Regions from separate parts of the Lactobacillus sp. ESL0700 genome, predicted to be linked through region 2. Evidence: riboswitches for the same ligand, from Rfam matches in the RefSeq annotation. Region 2 holds a riboswitch; each other region holds the start of a gene.
What was found. Region 2 has a riboswitch for thiamine pyrophosphate ahead of thiM (hydroxyethylthiazole kinase). Riboswitches for the same ligand answer to the same signal wherever they lie in the genome.
Positions count from the first base shown of each region.

Region 1: another riboswitch for thiamine pyrophosphate. It lies ahead of thiW (energy coupling factor transporter S component ThiW); the one in region 2 lies ahead of thiM (hydroxyethylthiazole kinase).
Region 3: another riboswitch for thiamine pyrophosphate. It lies ahead of OZX63_RS00370 (ABC transporter ATP-binding protein); the one in region 2 lies ahead of thiM (hydroxyethylthiazole kinase).

Region 1 covers NZ_CP113930.1:150,187-157,016, reverse strand. The annotation lists gene OZX63_RS00790 (SGNH/GDSL hydrolase family protein) at 1-294, shown strand, start outside; gene OZX63_RS00785 (GNAT family N-acetyltransferase) at 336-782, opposite strand; gene helD (RNA polymerase recycling motor HelD) at 797-3,091, opposite strand; gene OZX63_RS00775 (matrixin family metalloprotease) at 3,243-3,854, shown strand; gene OZX63_RS00770 (histidine phosphatase family protein) at 3,878-4,522, shown strand; TPP riboswitch at 4,578-4,667, shown strand; gene thiW (energy coupling factor transporter S component ThiW) at 4,723-5,235, shown strand; gene OZX63_RS00760 (sugar-binding domain-containing protein) at 5,315-6,265, opposite strand; gene OZX63_RS00755 (ABC transporter ATP-binding protein) at 6,441-6,830, opposite strand, start outside.
Region 2 covers NZ_CP113930.1:1,872,100-1,878,929, reverse strand. The annotation lists gene OZX63_RS08955 (helix-turn-helix transcriptional regulator) at 1-167, shown strand, start outside; gene OZX63_RS08950 (hypothetical protein) at 167-589, shown strand; gene thiE (thiamine phosphate synthase) at 672-1,328, opposite strand; gene thiD (bifunctional hydroxymethylpyrimidine kinase/phosphomethylpyrimidine kinase) at 1,342-2,145, opposite strand; gene thiM (hydroxyethylthiazole kinase) at 2,157-2,945, opposite strand; TPP riboswitch at 3,033-3,134, opposite strand; gene OZX63_RS08930 (AEC family transporter) at 3,249-4,214, opposite strand; gene OZX63_RS08925 (malolactic enzyme) at 4,241-5,866, opposite strand; gene OZX63_RS08920 (LysR family transcriptional regulator) at 6,009-6,830, shown strand, end outside.
Region 3 covers NZ_CP113930.1:69,287-76,116, reverse strand. The annotation lists gene thiF (sulfur carrier protein ThiS adenylyltransferase ThiF) at 1-371, opposite strand, end outside; gene thiS (sulfur carrier protein ThiS) at 372-566, opposite strand; TPP riboswitch at 646-740, opposite strand; gene OZX63_RS00375 (AraC family transcriptional regulator) at 797-1,735, opposite strand; TPP riboswitch at 1,859-1,948, shown strand; gene OZX63_RS00370 (ABC transporter ATP-binding protein) at 1,994-3,352, shown strand; gene OZX63_RS00365 (energy-coupling factor transporter transmembrane component T) at 3,362-4,015, shown strand; gene OZX63_RS00360 (ROK family protein) at 4,046-4,897, opposite strand; gene rlmH (23S rRNA (pseudouridine(1915)-N(3))-methyltransferase RlmH) at 4,911-5,390, opposite strand; gene OZX63_RS00350 (trypsin-like peptidase domain-containing protein) at 5,882-6,830, opposite strand, start outside.

The DNA of each region.
Region 1 (6,830 bases), 260 kb from region 2:
GAAAAAATGATTACGGCAATTGACGCTAGTCGCTGCGTACTAGTCGGACCTTCTTATCCTAACCCTGATAACAAGAACATCATGCAGTTTTACACTGCAGCTAGCCTAGCTCGCTACAATGAAATTGCACAAAAGCAGGCACTGCAGCACAGCATCCCGTTTATCGATTTAATTGCTAACTTACGCAACTTACCCCAGCTTGCTTCTTATTACCAAGCTGATGGGCAGCACTTTTCCGACTTAGGTAACGACCTTCTAATTAATCTGGTAGTTAACGCAATTAAAGAAAAATAAGCACACAAAAACTCACGTTAATCCACGTGAGTTTTTTTCTATTATAATTCGTAAGACATCATTACGTGCTTAATGCCAGCCTCAGTAAAGGGCTCGCCCACCACTTGATAACCCAAATAATCATAAAATGGCTTAGCTTGCCACTGAGCATGACAATACAAGTGGTCAGCGCCACGCTTTTTCAGGAAATCATGCACCTGGGCCATCATTTGACTGCCTAGCTTTTGTCCACGTGCCGCCTTGGCAACTGCAACTCGGCCCAACATCCACTTGCCATCTTCTAGAAAAATCCGGCAGACAGCTAGTGCCATCGTCTTGTCCTCATTTAATAAGTAAACTTGGATAGCCGTTAAGTCTTCATCGTCTAATTCCGGCACCGTAATCTCTTGTTCGGTTACGAAAGTGTTAATCCGTAAGCGAGCAATACAAAACATGTCGCGACCCGACATGTCATCAATTCTTTTAAAAGTGAATTTTTCCTTCTCCACGAGCAATCTGCCTCCTATTTTTCTTCATATGTTTGCGGGTCAACCGCTAATAGCGGACTCTTCTCCCCTGTATAAATCAAATCGAGCTTGTACATTGCGCGTGAAGTAATCGTGTAGACCAGTTGAATTTCATCTGCCTGATTGTAACTCGCCTTAGAGGCATCCCACATGACAACGGCATCAAATTCCAGTCCTTTAGCCAAGTATGACGGGATAACCAGCGTGCCGTCAACCAACCGCTGGTTAGCAGTCGCAATCAGTGTTGCCTTGATGCCATCTTCTTTCAGCTTTTGACTGACAAACTTGGCACTTGCCAAATCCTTAGTGATAACTGCTGTTGTCATTTTGCCAGCAGTATTAGCTTCCAGAACTTGCTCTAAAACCGCAATTGCTTCAGTATCATCCTTGCGGCCCCACAATGCCGGCTTTGGTCCCTGACGGTTGAATGATTCAATCTTTTCGCCTTGCCGTAAAATCTGCTTGGTAAAGTCGGTTAACTGCTTAGTTGACCGGTATGACTTGGTTAGTTGCACCACCGCCGTCTTTTCTGGGTCAAACAAGCCACTTATCTGCTTTAACAGACTGCGACTTTCATCTTTAGTAAAAATCGCCTGGTTCAAATCGCCGAGCATCGTGAATTTTGCCCGCGGGAAGTTATACTTCAAATAACACAATTGAAATGGCGTATAATCCTGAATTTCATCAATAAAGGTGTAACGCATCTCATAATTAACGTGGCGGCCGGTAATTAAATCATACAGATATAAATATGCCGAAACATCATTCATGTGAATGTAATGCTTCATAAAGCTGGCCTTCACGTCTTCTACGTGCTTCGCCCAATCAGTGGCACTAATCTGCCACTTATTAAGGTCGGTCATCTTTGGAACTGCCCGCAAAAAGCTCAGGTATTGTGCACGCATATTGATAAAATTATTGTGTCGAATTTGCTGGTAAACCTTGCCTAAGGCCTTAATTACAATCTTGCGGCCCAAGAATTTTTCTTCTTTTTCTTCGGAATCAAATTCTTGGTCTGGGCGGTCATAAAGAGCATTCAACTGCTCCTTACTCAAGCTTTCAATTGTTTCTGACACCCAGGCCTTTTTAGTTTCCGCATTAATCTTGCGGTTAAGCGTCTTAATCAGTTCTTCACGCGTTGCGTCAATTCGATTACTTAAATTATAGTTAGAATTGTATGAATAGTAAATCTCATTTATTTTATCTTTAGCAAAAAACGGCCGCTTCTTGTTCCGGAAAAAGATGTCCTTAAAGACAACGCCGCGCTTATTCAAGTGCTTGGCATAACGCGTTACCAATTTAAAGAAAGCCGTCGAATCCTTAAACTTACCGATTGCCGTATCCGCATTTTGATCCTCAAATTGATCAAATAGGTTTTCCACGTTCATTCCCGGCAACCGCCGAGCCACAAACTGCCAATAAGTCATTTGGACCATATTTTGTTCACCCATTTCTGGAAGGACATTTTTAATATAGTCATTAAATAATTGGTTAGGACTAAACATAATTACATCGCTACTGGTCAAATTTCCACGATAGCGATAGAGCAAATACGCAATCCGCTGTAAAATTGCGGAAGTCTTACCTGACCCAGCAGCCCCTTGGACAAACAACAAATCAGCACTAGTATTTCTAATGATCTTATTTTGCTCACGCTGAATTGTCGTCACAATTGACTTCATTTGCGTGCTGGACTTTTCTCCCAGCACCTCTAAGAGCATCTGATCGCCGATTGACTCATTGGTATCAAACATGTTTACAATCTGACCATCTTCAATCATAAACTGGCGCTTCTTTGTCATATCAACGGTAATCTCACCATCTGGTGACAGATACGAAACTTGCCCCAATTTGCCATCATAATAAATGGAAGAAATCGGCGCCCGCCAATCATAAATTAAAAAGTGATTATCCTTATCCGCAAACGAACCTAAGCCAATATAAATCGTTTCCGGCTTTTCATTGCCTTCTTTAAAATCTACCCGGGCAAAGTAAGGCTTTTTTTCCAGTCGCTGAACAGTACTGAGCTGCTTAGCAGAATGTTGCCAAGCATTCTCACGTTCATCAAGCAGTTGCTGCTGCTGGTGAATAGAAAGGGCCGTTTCCATTGAGGTCGAATAACCATCATAATCTAACCGAACATCATCGAAGAAATGCGAGTTTAAGTTACGCGCTTCACCTTCAGCCGACTTAATCGCCGCAGTTAATTCTGCCCGCCGCTCTTTAATCATCTTCAAGATGACATCGAGATGCTTCTGTTCAAACTGTTTTTCATCCATCGCTTTTACCATAAAGTCACCTATTCTTCAAAACTTGCATACTATTTTAACACGAAATGAACTTAATATATAATTCTTGGGGCTCATTTACTAAGATTATTAAAAAGTGGTGAAAAATGATGAATTTACTTCTATAATCATCTGTATTGGGGATGATTTTATCATGGAAAAGTTTTTACATTTTTTACGTAAATTATCTTGTGCATTAGTGGTTGTTATTTCCCTAGGCAGCCTTTATGTATCGGCTATTAGTCCTGTTAACACGCCAAGTCAAGTGGTGTTAGCTAAACATCCAACTCGAAAAACCGCCAAAAACTCGGGCAAAAACTGCCATTGGCCAAAAAGGACTGCCAAAGTATACATTAACTTAGGCAATAATCCCGAATTAACGCAGGCTACTCAAGATGCCATTAGTGCTTGGAACGATACCGGTAGTTTCACTTTTACCCAAACTAGTAAAAAGAAACAGGCGCAAATTACAATTGGGCCATCGTTTGACCCAGACACTAAAGCTACAGGCTTGACAGGTATTACTTACAATCCCAAGACTAAGCAGCTTTACAAGGCTAAAATAAAATTAAATGTTTATTATCTATTAAATCCTATGTATGATTATACTTATCAGCGGATTATCAACACTGTCGAACACGAGTTAGGCCACGCGATTGGTCTTAACCACAATAAGGGCAAGTCCGTTATGTATCCTGCCGGCTCCATTTACCCAATTGAGCCGCAAGATGTCGCTAAAGTTAAGCAAATTTATCATCATAGATAATTAAATTGAAGGAGTAAAAAGTAATGAAGCGAATTTATATCGTCCGTCACGGACAAACTTATATTAACCGGTACAACAAGATGCAGGGCTGGTGTGACACCCCTTTAACTGAGGACGGAATTGCCGGTGCTGATAAGGCAGGAGAAGCACTGAAAAATGTGCCGTTTGACATCGCCTTATCCAGTGATTTGAAACGGGCAAGCGACACCTGCGACATTATCATCAAGCACAATGTTAACCGTGATGAAATCCAACATATTGCAACGCCGCTGTTTCGCGAACACTTTTACGGCTACTTCGAAGGAATGGACAGTGACATGGCTTGGCAAATGATTGGCGGGCCTCACGGTTATAAGAACCACTATGACTTATTCAAGAATGAATCAATCGATACGGCAACCGATTGGATTAAGGAAGCCGATCCGTTTCACGATGCCGAAAACGCCAAGGAATATTGGCACCGCGTTGACCAGGGCTTCGACTTAATCAGCCAGCTTGATGGGGCCGAAAATATTCTGCTAGTAACGCACGGCTTTACCATTCGTAGTATCGCTGACCGTTTTGGTGATTTTGATGTTAGTGAGGGGCCACGTAACGCGTCAATTACCATCATGACCATGAGTGACAAGCAAAGAAAAGTTACTTCATACAATAAAATGAAACTATAATTTACCGCTTTCTTTTATATTGTTGAAAGCGTATAATCAAGATTAATATTTATTAATAAAGTCTATGGGGTGCGTTTGAGCTGAGATTAAACCCATGAACCTGATCTGGACAATACCAGCGCAAGGAATAGGCTAATTAAGCTAAATCCCGTTCGCTATGGTGCGAATGGGATTTTTTGTATGGCTAGTTGGGAGTTAAAATGACTAACAAAGGGAAACAAACGGAAAAACTTACTATTTTGGCAATTATGATTGCGCTGGATGTGGTATTGTCCCCAATCTTTCGCGTGGAAGGGATGGCACCGATGTCTAGCGTAATCAACGTGATTGGTGCCACGATGCTAGGGCCAGTTTATGTAACCATCATGGCCACTTTGTGCGGGATTATCAGAATGTTAATCATGGGCATTCCGCCGCTGGCTTTAACTGGTGCCATCTTCGGTGCAGTATTAGCTGGAATTTTTTACAAAATAACCGGCAAAGTCTGGGCAGCTTGCCTCGGTGAAATCATCGGTACTGGAATCATCGGGTCGCTCCTTTCTTATCCGGTGATGGTCTTGTTTACCGGCAGCACTAACAATCTTTACTGGTTTGTTTACACGCCGCGCTTTATTGGCGCTGCCATTATCGGCTCAATTGTTGCCAGCATTGTTTTATTAAAATTAATCAAGGTAAAGCAATTTCAAAAAATCCAGCAACTATTTTTCAAATAAATTAAAACGGCAGTTCTTTAACAGAACTGTCGTTTTTGGGCTATAAAAATAAGTTATTGACCCACTATTTAACGCCTGATCATTGATAGGTAAGTAATTCCTGCCCAATTGCCTGGTCTAAAATAAGTTCGTTGGGATAGCCAGCCTTAATCGCGGCGTAAACGACTGGCGTCTTTAAAATTCCACTGGCAACTAAAATCGAGTGGTCCTTTGATTTTAAGTCCTTTAATCCTATGCCGACAGTCCGTTCATCAAGCTCGCGGCTAACAATGTCGCCATTAGAATCAATAAAGTGCGAGATGACTTCGCCCACTGCCTTTTCTTGCAGCTGCTTTTTCTGTGATTTATTAAAATACCCTAGCTGAAACAGCAATAAGTCCTTGCGCACCGCGCCGACACTATAAACGGCAATATTAGCAGCGCGGCCTAACTGCAATGCCTGATTAATAAAGTGATCTTTTTCCACGATTTCCTTAGTAGTTTTATTATCAAAAAACGGCGGCAGCGGCAAGAAGTGGGCAGTTGCACCAAGAGCAGCAGCAAACTCAGACACACTCTCATCTGCATACGTCTCCTCGTTATTGATATTTACGCCGCCCTGGAGTTGGACAACCTGCACGTCGGGAACAACTTGCTTTTCCAAGCTACTTGTTACCATATGAATTGTCCTGCCCCAGTCCAAGCAAACAATATCATGTGGTTTAATTAGCTGCTGCAAATATTGCGCAGTATATACCCCCACACCTTTGAGCGCCGTTAGTTCACCATTAAAATTGCTGGGAACAACTGAAATTTTACAATTAAACTTTTTCGATAATTGTTCACTTAAACGATTACTATTAATTAATGGATTAGAAATTTTAATCTCGACGATGCCTGTTTCACGGGCCAATTTCAATAGTCGTGAAACTGTCGGCCTTGAAAGCCCAACCTGGTGTGCGATCTCGGATTGGCCTAAATCTTCTTCATAATAAAGTCTGGCAATGGCCGCACTCTGTGCCAGTTTCTTTTTATTATATTTATCAGCCATATAATTCTCCATTATTATATTTACTATCATTGCAGTTAATAAATTCAAGTTTATTCGGCTTGATAATTTTACCATAATCCTGCTTAAAATTAACAAATATATTAAAATATAGTGTTACATTGCATACAAATAGGCATTCACCATTACGGTTGAATGCCTATTTTCATCTGCTAACTTAACCGCCAAAGTAAACTCGTTGAACATCAGGATTAGCCAATAATTCTGCACCTGTACCAGATAATTGGACATTGCCAGTTGCCAATACATATCCGCGATTAGCAATGGCTAGTGCCTGCTTGGCATTTTGTTCAATCAATAAAATTGTCGTTCCTCTTTGGTTTAATTCCTTAATAATTGTAAAAATCTCTTGGATAAACAGCGGTGATAAACCCATTGACGGCTCATCTAGCAAGAGTAATTTGGGCCTTGCCATCAATGCTCGCCCCATTGCCAGCATTTGCTGCTCACCACCGGAAAGGGTAGCCGCATCTTGATTTTTTCGTTTCTTTAAAATAGGAAAACGAGCAAACACCTCATCGTAACTCTGCTTTGTTTGCGACCTGTC
Region 2 (6,830 bases):
CTCAGGAAGAACTGGCTGACAAAGTTGGGGTTACACAACGAACAATTATTTCTGTAGAAAAGGGCAAGTACAAGCCATCGCTATTACTAGCATATAAGTTGGCGTGCTTTTTTGGCATAAGTATTGAAGATTTATTTTGTTTAAAAGAATATTTGGAGAACCAATAATGAAGAAAAAGCTGCTGCGTTCCGCTGTTTATGGATTGTTCTTTTTAGTAATGAGTTTACTTGAAATAGTGATCGTTTTTCATGATAAAGATGTGGCATATAGAATTAAACATATTATTTGGGCAATATTACTGTTAATTTGTGCTTCAGGCTACCTGGTTAATTGGCAAGACATTAAAAAGGGTAAGCGAGACATTTGTGATGATGATGAACGTGACCATTATATTGATCGTGCAGCTGGTGCACGAGTAGCTAAATGGTTGAATTGGTTGATGTTTGGTGTCATCGTGATTTCCACATGCTTATATGGTATTTACAGGCAAGATGATTTAATAATAATTGTTGGGCTTTCAATATTCTATTGGAACATTAGTTTAATCCTAAAAATTATCTTCACGATTATTGAGGAACGAAAAAATTAAATATAGGGTCGCCAGTAATCATAGCGGCCTTTTTTGCTAGCAAAAAATCACGTCTAATGGCGTGATTTTAAATATATATACTTTAATTATGCCACGGAGCATCAAGCATTGCCTGAACAGTTTCATTAATATCGCTACTTTGAGCAATCATTGAAATTACTGCTGCACCAGCAGCTCCAGTATGAGCAATATCAGATAAGTCTTTTACCGTGATGCCGCCGATAGCAACGATGGGATGCTCACTGCTGGTTACCAATTCGTTAAGACCATTGAGACCAATTACAGGGTCAGCGTCAGCCTTGGATTGTGTCGTGAAAATCGGACCACTACCATAATAATCAATCCCGGCAATTTGGTTGCCAGCTTCAATTTCTGCTAAAGTCGAGCAGGAGTAGCCCACAATCATTTGACTGCTAACTTCGTCAATTACTTGTTGGATCGCTTCGTCACTTTGACCAACGTGAATTCCCTCGGCGTTAACTGCTTTGGCTAACTCTACATCATCATCGATAAAGAAGGGCACTTGATATTGTTGGCAAAGCTCGTGCAACTTGCGAGCCATTGGCAGTCGCTCATTATCATTTAAAGTTGAATTAGGTCCCTTATCACGAAATTGAAAAGCCGTAATCCCAGCTTCTAGTGCCTCTTCGACGATTTCCGGCAAAGTTTTACCCGCAGGTAAATCTTGAGTACCACAAATAAAATAAGACTGAAGAATGTTTGCGTTAAACTTTTGCATTAGTTTTTCCTATCTATTTTGCCCAGTGGTTGAGTGGTCCGTGACCATGACCCACCTGGATTGTTTGTTCAATTGTCTTTGTAACGTACTTTTTAGCGAGTTTAATAGCCGCGGCTAAGTCATGTCCTAGGGCAAGTTGAGCAGTAATTGCGGCAGCTAAAGTATCACCAGTGCCATGCGTGCGGTTAGTATGCGTGCGCGGACTGCTAACCCAGAAGCTGGAGCCGTCTTCAAGAAGGGCAAAGTCGCGGACTTCTTCAGTAGTGGAATGTCCGCCCTTGATTAGCACGTTTTTAACACCCATATCTTGCAGCGAGTAGGCAAGGTCGGGATACTGCTGCTGCGAAGTAACCGTCATGCCCGTTAACACCTGCGCCTCTGGCAAGTTGGGAGTTACTAAGTTGGCTAATGGCAATAACTCCTTCTTTACGGTTGTAACTGCATCTTCACTTAGCAAGTGAGCGCCACCTTTAGCTACCATGACGGGATCAACTGTAACTGGACCGAAGTCATATTTTTGCAAATTTAAGGCAACTTGGTGAACGTGAGCAGCATCACCGAGCATGCCGGTTTTGGTTGCCCGAATTTTAAAATCAGCAGCTAAAGATGCACACTGCTCATCAATCATTTCAAGTGGGAGCAAGTGCGATGCTTGGACGCCCAACGTATTTTGAGCAGTAACGGCGACCACAACGGCAGTGCCAAAGACGCCTTGCATTTGAAAAGTCTTGAGGTCTGCCATAATACCAGCACCACCGCCAGAATCTGTTCCAGCAATTGTCAGAACTTGAGGGAATGAATTAATTTCTTCTGCCATAAAATACTTCCTTAATCATAATCAGCAATCTTTTTAATATCGGCAACTTGCACCTTGGCTAAGTAGTCCATGAGGTACATCCCAAAACTGCCGGGGCCAACATCGGGATGATCTTGGACGACCAATTGTCCGATTGAGCCAAACACAAGCGTTGCAGCTTGAGCCGCCTCGAAGCGACTATCGGTTACTGCACAAAAGGCAGCGACAATACTGGTTAACATGTCGCCAGAGCCTACATGAGCTTGAAACAGAGGGGTACCATTATGAACGTGAACCACATTATTGCCATCACTAATTGTATCAGTTGCACCACTAGCAATAACAGTACAATGATACTTTTTAGCTACTTCCTTAGTAATTTCATCAAGGTCGCCCGTGCCAGATCCAGCATCGATACCCTTAGCATTCCATGCAAATTCGCCTAAAGCAGCGATTTCTCCCGCATTACCACGAATCACACTCACATGAAAGTTCCATAATAAGTCTTGGGCAACATCAAGTCGATATTGAACAGCACCAACAGCAACAGGATCTAGTACGATTGGCTTTTTGTATTCTCGAGCTAAATCGCCCATTGCCTTCATGTGTGCAATCTGTAATTTAGTTAAACTACCCATGTTAATGGCAACAGCCGAGGCCATATTGACCATTTCGCTGGTTTCATCAATTTCGTTACTCATAATGGGCGAAGCACCAATTGCATTTAATCCGTTGGCGACATCTTGAACGGTAACGAAGTTAGCGGCATTAAGAACAACGGGGTTCTGCTTGCGCAATTTATCTAATAATTCTAACTGCATATTTTTCTCCTAAAAATAGTTGAAGAAGTCCTCAGAGCCATAACTTTAAGCTAATAAAAAAGCTTTGGCACATAGTTGTGTCAAAGCAATAGGTAGTTGACACGTTCCTCGCGCAAGTATTAGCTTACAGGTTCAAAGGGTCTGAAACGGTGTTTCATCTCAGCCTAAAAGGCCCCCCTCGTGTTATCGCTTCCAATTATAGCGATTTTTAATGAAGAATACAATGATAAGTTAGCGGCGAGATTAAAGTTAAAAAATAAAGACCAAGCTAGTAATGACAGCTTGGTCTTTATTTTTTTATTGTTAGATAAATTGTAAAATCGTCATCAAAATTGGCACTACAATAATAAAGAGAATTGTACTTTCGACAACAATGTTAGTTGCGTATTTAACATCGCCGTGTGATTCGTTAGCCAAAATTGGTAAAACAGCTAACATTGGCGTTGCTGATTGCACAACTAGAGTTTGCCGCATCAAACTTGGCAAGTTGAAGCCAGCATTCATTCCGATTTTAATTAAAATAATTAAAACGATTGGTGAAAGAATGAACCGACCAATTAAGGCCAAAATTGAGTCGCGATCGAACTTGACGTTCTTAATTCCGGCGTCATGCAGGACAATCCCGATATAAACAAGTGAAAGTGGCGTTACTAAGTTCCCAACGTAAGTTAATGTAGAGTTTAAGAAGGTAGGTACAGGAATTCCTAATAGCATCCAGACTAAAGCGACAATGAAACCAACAAGTGGCATTGGTAAAAGCTTCTTCCAATTAATTTTGTGGCTAGTCTTTTTACCGTTAGCAGTTGGGTCGTCGTTTTGAATTAAGAAAACGCCAAATGCCCAAGTAGAAACGGTGTTGATAATGTAATATACCAGGAAGTAAGACATGGCTTTATCACCAAAAAGTGCCATGTTTAGCGGCATTCCGATGAAAATTGTGTTGGCATTAACCACGGCGTTCATAAAGATACCACGGCGGCCAGGACGGATTTTAAAGACTTTGACGCAGAGCCAAGCAATGATATAGCCGATAATTACGCCCAATGCTGGGAACAATAATTCGGTTGATAATTGCAGCAGGCTGCCGCGGCTAAGGTTTTTCATAACAGCTGTAAAAATCGAAGCTGGCAGGGCGATTTTAGTAATAATACTAGAAATTTCACTACCAAATTTATCGTCAATCCAATTAAATTGTTTTAGTAAAAAGCCGAGAGCCATGATTAAGATAATCACGACAACGCTTGATACAGATGTCAAAAAGACTTGCATAAAAAGTTTCCTCTTTCTGTAGTTAATTAATATTTAGGCATCCACTTTGTTTCTTGAACGGCTTTTTTGGCGTCAGTAATTCCTTCACCTGCTAAACCTTGATCAATTGCAGTTTGAGCTACCTTTTCGGCAATTGTGGCTGAGAAACTGGTTAGTTTTGCAACTGGCGGCAGAACCGCAGCACCAGCAATAGTTGGATCAACAATCCCACCTAAAGCATGGCTGGCGGTTGCGACCATTTTATCGCTCATTAGCTTAGACTTCACGGATATTGCTCCAAGACCGAGCCCTGGGTATACCAGAGCATTATTGGCTTGGCCAATTTCATAAGTTACACCTTGGTATTCGACTGCATCAGCAGGAATCCCAGTTGCAACAAGAGCCCGGCCATCAGTCCACTTAATTAAGTCTTCAGCTTTGGCCTCGGCTAATTTAGTTGGATTAGATAACGGAAAGATAATTGGTCTAGCTGTATGTGCTGCCATTTCTTGAACGATAGCTTTAGTAAAAGCACCGGGCTGTGTCGAGGTCCCAATCATAATCGTAGGGTGGACAGCTTTAACCACGGCTTCAAGGTTAGTTAGTTCATCGGCATTAGCAAATTCACTGCGTGTTCTAGTGAAGTCTTTTTGGCCAGCAGTCAGCTCGGGGGTATCATCAAACAACAAACCTTGCTTATCGACAAGGTAAAAGTGCTTGCGAGCTTCTTCTGGACTTAAGCCTGCACGGACTAATTCGTCCCGCATCATATTTGCAATTCCGATACCAGCAGTTCCGGCACCAAAGGTTAAAAAGACTTGGTCTGTTAACTTTTTCTTAGAAATATTTAACGCACCAAGAACTGCGGCTAAAGAAACAATTCCTGTTCCTTGAATATCGTCGTTGAAAGTAAAAATATCGTTTCTGTATTTATTTAGAATGGTTGCGGCATTTTCGCGACCAAAATCTTCAAAGTGTAACAAAACATGCGGGAAGACAGTTTCGATATTTTGGACAACTTCGTCGACAAAAGTCATGTACTGTTCACCTTGAATGCGGTGATGACGGTTACCCAGATATTCTGGATCATCAAGCAAGGTTTGGTTATCAGTACCAACGTCTAATACAACGGGCAAAACTTGGCTGGGATCAACGCCGGCAGCTGCGGTATAAACCATCAGCTTACCAATAGCGATGTCAACGCCGTTAACGCCCCAGTCGCCAATGCCCAAGATGCCTTGAGCATCGGTTGCGACAATTAAACGAATATCGCGACCTGCAGCAGCATTAGTTAGGGATGCTGTGATATTTGCCGCATCGTCAATTGATAAAAAGGCCGCATTTTGCGGGTTAGTAAACAATTGACCATATTGTTCAATTGAGTCGGCAACAGTGGGATCGTAAACGATTGGCATAAATTCAACAATATGTTGCCCCATCAAGTAAAAGAACAATGTCCGGTTCTCGTTGAAGATATTCATTAAGAATAGACGCTTCTCAAGAGCAGATGTTTTACTTTGAAATTGGTTGTAAGCTTGACTTGCTTGCTCAGCTAATGTTTGCACACGTGCTGGCAATAGTCCGGTTAAGCCGTATTGTTCACGCTCTTGCTTAGTAAAACCAGTTCCCTTGTTTAAAAAAGGATTATTTAAAATATTTTGTCCTTGTTCCATAATTGCCCTCCAAATATAATACAATAAGTATTTTTAATAGCAACAATTCTGTACTTTACGCGGGTAATAAATTTATTGTCAAACTTTGCTCAACTTATAATAAAATGTTATATGAGCAAATTAATTAAGGGGTGAGAGTAATTTGGATGCATTAAACGTTAAAGACTTGATGTATTTTTTAACAATTTTAGAAAAGCGCAGCTTCTCGCAAGCAGCCAAGGCATGTGGTGTGTCGCAACCAACGTTAACGCTGGCAATTAAGCGACTTGAGAGTGACTTTCAGACTAGCTTGCTGGTGCGAGATCATTCACACCAGCAGTTGCGGCCGACATCAACAGGTCAACAATTGGCGCTGCATGCGCGGTCAATTTTAGCGGAGCTCGATTTGACTAAGCGCGAGATTGCGCAGATTGAGCGTCAGGTGATTAGACTGGGACTACCGCCAATTATTGGTAATTATTATTTTCCGCAGATTTTTCCGGAATTGTTTAAGGCGGGCTTAACCAATTCACTAGAAACGATTGAGGCGGGCTCATCACATTTGCAGGAGCTCTTGGAATCAGGCGACTTGGAGATTGCACTGCTAGGCTCAATTGAGCCCACAATTAATGACCAGCTACATGTTGATTTGTTTGCCAAGACTCAGTTTAAGATTGTGGTCGCACCTGAAAACCCATTGGCCACACAAGAGTCAGTATCTTTTGCGGACTTAAAAAAGCAGCCGTTTATCACGCTAAGCAATGTTTTTGTTCACGAGCAGGCGTTTAAACAACTATGCAAGAGAGCACAAGTTAAGCCACACATTATTTATAAAGCTAATGATATTCAAATATTAAAGGCAATGGTCCGGCAAAATTTAGGCATCGGCTTTTTAACGCAAACCGCGTTAAGCAAGGCGGATCAACTGTGTACGGTTAACCTAACAGACCCTAAGCAGCCCCACTTTTATATGTCAGTGGCTTAC
Region 3 (6,830 bases), 180 kb from region 2:
GCCTCACAAATAATATCCGCATCTTGAAATAACTGTGTGATATTTTGCGGTGTTACCCGCTCTTTTATCGCGTTAATCGTTACAAATGGATTAACTTCCTGTAAGTTCTCCTTCATCGCAACTACCTTCGCCATTCCAACTTGACTAAATTTAAATTGCTGACGATTAAGGTTGCTTAATTCAACTTGATCAAAGTCAATCAAAGTTATTTGACCGACACCAATGCGAGCTAAAGCAAGAGAGATATTTGTTCCTAAACCGCCACAACCAGCAATAGTTACCTTGGCAGCAGCTAGTTTAGAGCTAGAGCCCGAGACGTTACGTTTTTGCATTTCAGCGACAATTGCCGAATTCTGTAACCTATCTAGCATTTATCCACCCCCAACAAATGAAATTATTTCCACCTTGTCATTTTCTTTTAGCAGAACATTGGCGAAATCACTGCGAGGCACAATCTTGCCATTCAGTTCAACTGCTAAATTGCTGACTGGCGCATTCCTTTGGGTTAAAAGTGTTGCAATTGAGATACCTATAGCTGCCACTTCTTCACCATTAACAGTAACCAAAAAATCCCTTCCTTCGGCTATCAAAGGAAAGGACTTTTAATAAAAATTAGCCATTCTTAAATAAGAATGGCTCAAAAAATTGATCAACAAGCCGCTCTTCCTTCGGTAGTATAAACTACATCAGGTTCGATGAGTATAATCTCAGTCGCTTAAGCGACACCCCAGACGAACTTTTTTATTAAATTATAGTTTAGGTATAACAACTTTTGGTTGCGCTGTCAATCATTTTTTTATTTCAAATTAATGTTAGCCTGGCGAAATAGCTCTGCACGCATTTGAACCGGCGTCTGATGATAATATTCATTAAACTTTTTATAGAAAAATGACTTGCCATTGTAACCGACCCTGGCAATAATTTCCTTAACCGAAATATCAGGACGTGCAAGTAAATTGCGTGCTTCCTGCATTCGCCGCTCATCAACATGCTCTACAAAGCTTTTGCCAGTCTTTTGCTTAACTAAACTAGAAAAATAATTTGGATTAAAACCGAAATACTTAGCAGCTGCATCTAAAGTAATATCGGCAAAATTGGCATCGATATAGCTTTCAAGTGTTGCATTGGCAAAGCCTTGCTTTTCTGCTGGCACCGAAGCGAAGTTTTGATTACGTACTGCCGCAACTAGCAATAAATTTAGTTCTGCTTTGACTACACTCTCGGCAAACAAATTCTGGTTTAAATATTCATCAATTATCCTGTTCATCAGTTGTGCGGACTTAGAAATTGGCGTTGACTTTAAATATAACAGACGATTAACCCGCAAATTGCTAATTACCTGCTCAATTGCTTGCTCCTCGCGTGACTCCTTATTGGTAATATTTCCCAGGAAATATTGTAAATTATACTTGGAATTTAAATCCAACTTTACCAAAACATCATTTTTAGTTTGCTTTTGGACTTCATAATCACTTTTAGCTGGTAAAAAGACAATGTTCCCTACTCCTAGCTCGAAGTCTTGGCCGTGAATTTTAATATTTGATTTGCCACCAGCTTCATAAAAAATCATCGCATTTGTTGTTTGATAACGATGGACACCAGTGTTGTGATTTTCAAGATAAACAGTAAACAGGTCAAAGTTGCTGCCCACTGCTTTTAAGCGCAATTCATTTGTATCGCTATTAGTTGAACTTAAAATACTAGCTAAATATTGCGCCAATTTGACTGCTGCCATAGTTTCACCTTCTTATTATTAATTTAATACTTTTATTATATAGCAAAAATCATATTCACTGGTACTTTATTTTCATCAAGCTGTCATGACTAGACAGCAAAGCGGCTTTCATGTAAAATCAGTTTGATAACTTTGGGGTGCTGCAAGGCTGAGATAATACCCGTTGAACCTGCTATGGACAATGCCAGCGAAGGGAAAATGAATGAATTTTTACGTCGTTAGTGCATCTCGTCCTAGCGACTTTTTTAGTTGGTAAAAATAATGATTACAAGCAAAAATTTAACTTTTTCATACGATCAAAATATTAAAATTCTTGACAACCTTAATCTTGAAATTCCCACGGGGCAATTTTCACTGTTAATTGGGCCCACTGGTTGTGGCAAGTCAACTTTACTTAAAGTACTGGCTGGTCTATATCCTAAATATGCCGGTAAAGTCAGCGGCGATCTTGATCTTAACGGCCTAAAGTCGGCCATCATGTTTCAAAATGCTGGCGAACAGTTCACAATGGCGACCCCACGAGAAGAAATCATTTTTGCGCTTGAGAACTTACAAGTTAACCAAGAAGATTATCTCAAGCGCCTAACTGCCGGTGTCCAATTTGCGCAAATTGAAAACTTGCTGGACCAAAAAATTAATACATTGTCCGGCGGTGAGCAACAACGCGTGGCCCTTGCCGTTCTCGTTGCAATGGACATTGATTTATTCTTGCTAGATGAGCCTTTTGCTAGTTGTGATCCGCAGGCACGGCAGTTTTTAATTACCAAATTAGCGCACTTGCGCGATCAAGGCAAAACGATTATTTTGAGTGACCACGTTCTAAATGGTTACCAAAATGTCTGTGATTGCCTGTTTCAGTTTGCAGGCCACCATGTCCAACAATTAGACTATTTAGCTAAAGACAAACTACTCCAAACAAGCACGCACAAGAATAATTATTCCTTTGCCGTACCCCAAAATGAAGCTGCTTGTTTTACCTTAAATAAAACGCAACTAACGCAAAATAGACTTTTATTAAGCCAAGATCAGCTCAAGATTATTGCGGGTAAGACCACGTTAATTACGGGTGCTAACGGCGTTGGTAAGACCTCACTATTTAACGCATTGACCAAAATGCTGCCTTATAGCGGCAGTTTAACTTACCACAATCGTGAAGTCCGCCAACAGGCAACGCGCAAGTATTTATTACATGTTGCTCAGATTTTTCAGAATGCAACCGACCAATTTTTGAGTGTTACCGTTCAAGACGAAATTAACTTGAGTAAAAAACAACGGACTAACAACTTTTTTACTGACGAAAAAATCAACGAAGTTTTAATTGACCTTGATTTAGACCAACATTTAGACCAAGTTGTGTTTTCTCTGTCCGGCGGCCAACAAAAGAAGCTGCAAATTTTACTAATGTTAATCGCGGACCAAGATGTATTGCTGATTGACGAGCCACTAAGTGGCTTGGACCACGTATCAAGCCAAAAAGTCATGCAATTACTTAGGCAAAGTCAAAAAAAGCGCGGCCAAACTTTGCTAATTATCAGTCATGAACTTGACGGCCTAGCTGATTGGTGTGACTACCACCTCGTTTTTGCTGATAAGCAGCTGCATTACGTGACTAAGTGAGGTATTTTCATGAATCCTAGTTTTAAATTTATTTTAGCCCTAATTATTTCGCTTGAAATATCATTGAAAATTAGCTTGGCGACTAATTTTGCAATCATCATCTTGGCAATTATCTATTTACTAATTAACCGAATCAAATTAAAGAATTTGCTAATCCTGCTTTTAGTGCCATTCATTGCCGCATTTACGATTTTTGCAACACTTGAATGGTTCACACCAACCTCCAATCTATTTAATGCCCTGGGCTTGTCCAGCCGGATTTACGTTTATATCTTAACTATCAGCTGCGTCACGATTAATACCAGTGCCGAAGAATTAGCGCGTTCATTTGAGCAGAATTTCCATTTACCGAGTAAATTTGCTTATGGCGTTCTAGCCGCGCTTAATATTGTTCCTCGCATGAAGCAGGCCGTTAAGCAAATCCGAACGGCTGGCATGATGCGCGGCGTTTATCTTAGCTTTTGGTCGCCAGTATTATATTTCAAAGCTATTTTGGTCGCACTCAATTCTGCTGAGAATTTGGCACAAGGAATGGAATCCCACGGCTATCAAGAAGATGCCCGACGTTCCGTAATCGTTGCTGTCCCAGTGCGAGCACAAGATTGGATTTGGAGCGTCATTATTCTAATTGCACTTAACCTAGCATTATTCATCTTAAAATAAAAAATGTAGTCGTAATTCGACTACATTTTTTTACATTTGAGCTATAAAATTCAAGGCAGCGCCATAAAGATTGGCCGAATTATGATACTGACATGTCATCACCTGCGGCATAATCCGCGCCATGCCAAACTCCGTCAATTTCTGCTTAAGCCTTTGAGCGATTTCGGCGCTGATTTCTGAACGAGCGGACACACCGCCACCCAAAAGAAACGCGTCAAAGTCAAAAGAAACCTGCAGGTCATACATACTGCTTGCCAAGAGGTCATAAAAGCGATTAACCAGACTTTGAGCTAGTTCATCGCCTTGACTGGCCAACGCAAATAACTTTTTCCCGTCAACTTCCGTTTTAGTTTTTCTCGAATAAATTTTGGCAGCCTTGACTATTGGCGCATCCATGCTCAACATGCGGTCCGTTCTGCCTCTCATAAAGCCGAATTCGCCGCCAACTAAATGCGAACCACGATGCAACTCATGATTAATAAAAACGGCGCCGCCAATTCCCGTTCCGATAACAATAAACGCAACGTTCTTAAACTGACGGCCATTACCAATTTTGGTTTCACAGATACCTGCACAATTAGCATCATTTTCAATTGTTAGTGGCAAGCCAAATTCTGCTTTCAATTCCGCAAAAATCGGCCGCTTATGTAAGTACGGTACCTGACTGATACCCTCAATAGTACCAGCCTGAACATTGACATCGCCTGGCGCACTGATTGCTAGTCCGGTGAAATGGCCCTGGTCAATAAATTCGTGCATTTTTTCTTTTAAAGCGGTGAACGTCTTTGGCGTCTTAAAGCTTGCCTGCTCAGTAATGTGTTCATTCTCATAAATTCCGGTCTTAACAGTGGTCCCGCCAATATCGAAAACAGCTAATTTCATTTTTATCCCCATTCTACTTGTGATATGGACTACCACTATTAATCATAAAGCCACGGTAAATTTGCTCGATCAGGACAACGCGCATCAATTGGTGCGGCATCGTCAGTTTACCAAAGCTAAGCAAATCATCTGCGCGCCGGTTGACAGCAGGGCTGGTGCCCAAACTCCCACCAATGACAAAGGTAATATCGGAATGACCATAGGTTGCCAAATTTTCCAATTCACTGGCAAACTCTTCACTTGTGCGTTCCTTACCCTTAATCGCCGTCACATAAACGTATTCCTTGTCCTTGATTTTACTTAAAATCCGTTGTCCCTCAATTTCCTTAACCTGCTCCTGCTCCGCCTGACTGAACTTTTCCGGCGCCTTTTCATCGGCAACTTGAACCAGCTGGACTTTGGCAAATCGGCTCAAGCGCTTCTGGTACTCAGCAATTGCATCCTTAAAATATTTTTCTTTTAGTTTTCCCACACAGACAATCTTGATATTCATAATTACTAGTTTATCCCCTAACTCCCAATCTTTCCACTTGCTTTTTCCACACCTGTGCAAAATCGAAATCTACATTTTGTGGTCGCTGTCATTTATTTTCAGCTAAATTGTGGTCGGCAAACTTTTTTCTCTATTTTACTAAATTTTACCCACACACATACTTTTAACAGCCTAATTTCACAAACTAATCGGCCTAGAATACTATGATAACGGGCTGAACAATTGTTTGTGTAAATCTATTTTCACTAATATTTAAACACAATTAACAGATTATCCACAGGCTTTTTAAAGCATTCTCACATCTTTTATGCACAATCCACAGATTTTTCCACAGTTATCAACAAGAATTCTCAACTGATTTTTTTCTTGACAAGCTCAATTACCGAATAAAAAAATGTTTCGCGCAATTAATATTAATAAAAAGGCTATACTGCCGGCACAAACCGCTTAGTATAGCCTTTTTCTTGTTCAATTACAGAATATTATCCTTCTTAATCAGCTTGTAGTTTAACCCGTAAATTGAGTGTTTTACCATTGCGATCAACGGTTAAATTAACGGTATCACCGACTTTATGATCATACAAAATGCTGTGTAACGAAGCAACATCTGTTACCGTTTTACCATCAACTTTAACGATAACATCCCCCGTCTTCATTCCCGCTGCAGCTGCCGAACCGTTCTTAGTTACTGAAGCAATATAAATCCCGCTCTTCAAGTTGGATTTAATATTCAAATGCTTTCGATAACTAGCTGGAATGCCTTGCAGTGCGATAACCTTCACGCCAAGCTGCGGCCGGGTAATTTTCCCCTTCTTTACCAGTTGGTTAACAATCGTAACAACCTCATTAGACGGAATAGCAAAGCCCATGCCTTCAACTGACGTTCCATCACTTGATTGAGCCAGCTTCATTGAGTTAATCCCGATAACTTGACCGGCAGAATTGACTAAGGCACCACCTGAGTTACCAGGATTAATCGCTGCATCAGTCTGAATAACTGTTTGCTGGTTAGCAGAAGAAGTTGTAATACTTCTAGCAGGAGCTGAAATAATCCCCTGAGTTACCGTTGACGCGTATTCACTGCCCAGTGGGGAACCAACAGCAATCACTGTCTGACCAGCCTGTAAGGTCTTAGAATCGCCAAATTCAGCCGTCTGGGTAACATATCCAGAGTCAATTGCTAAAACCGCCAAGTCAGTAGTTGCATCTGTTCCTACAATCCGCGCATTAACCGTCTTACCGTTTGACAACATGACCTGCACCTTGTCACTACCTGAAACTACGTGATTATTCGTCACAATATAGCCCTTATTGCCGGACTTCATGTAAATAACACCGGAGCCCTCACTGTAAGTTTGCAGCTTGCCCTTTTTACTGCTGCTATCATCGTCGTTATCGCCAAAAATATCAAACAAAGAATTACTGCTGCTATTTGACTGC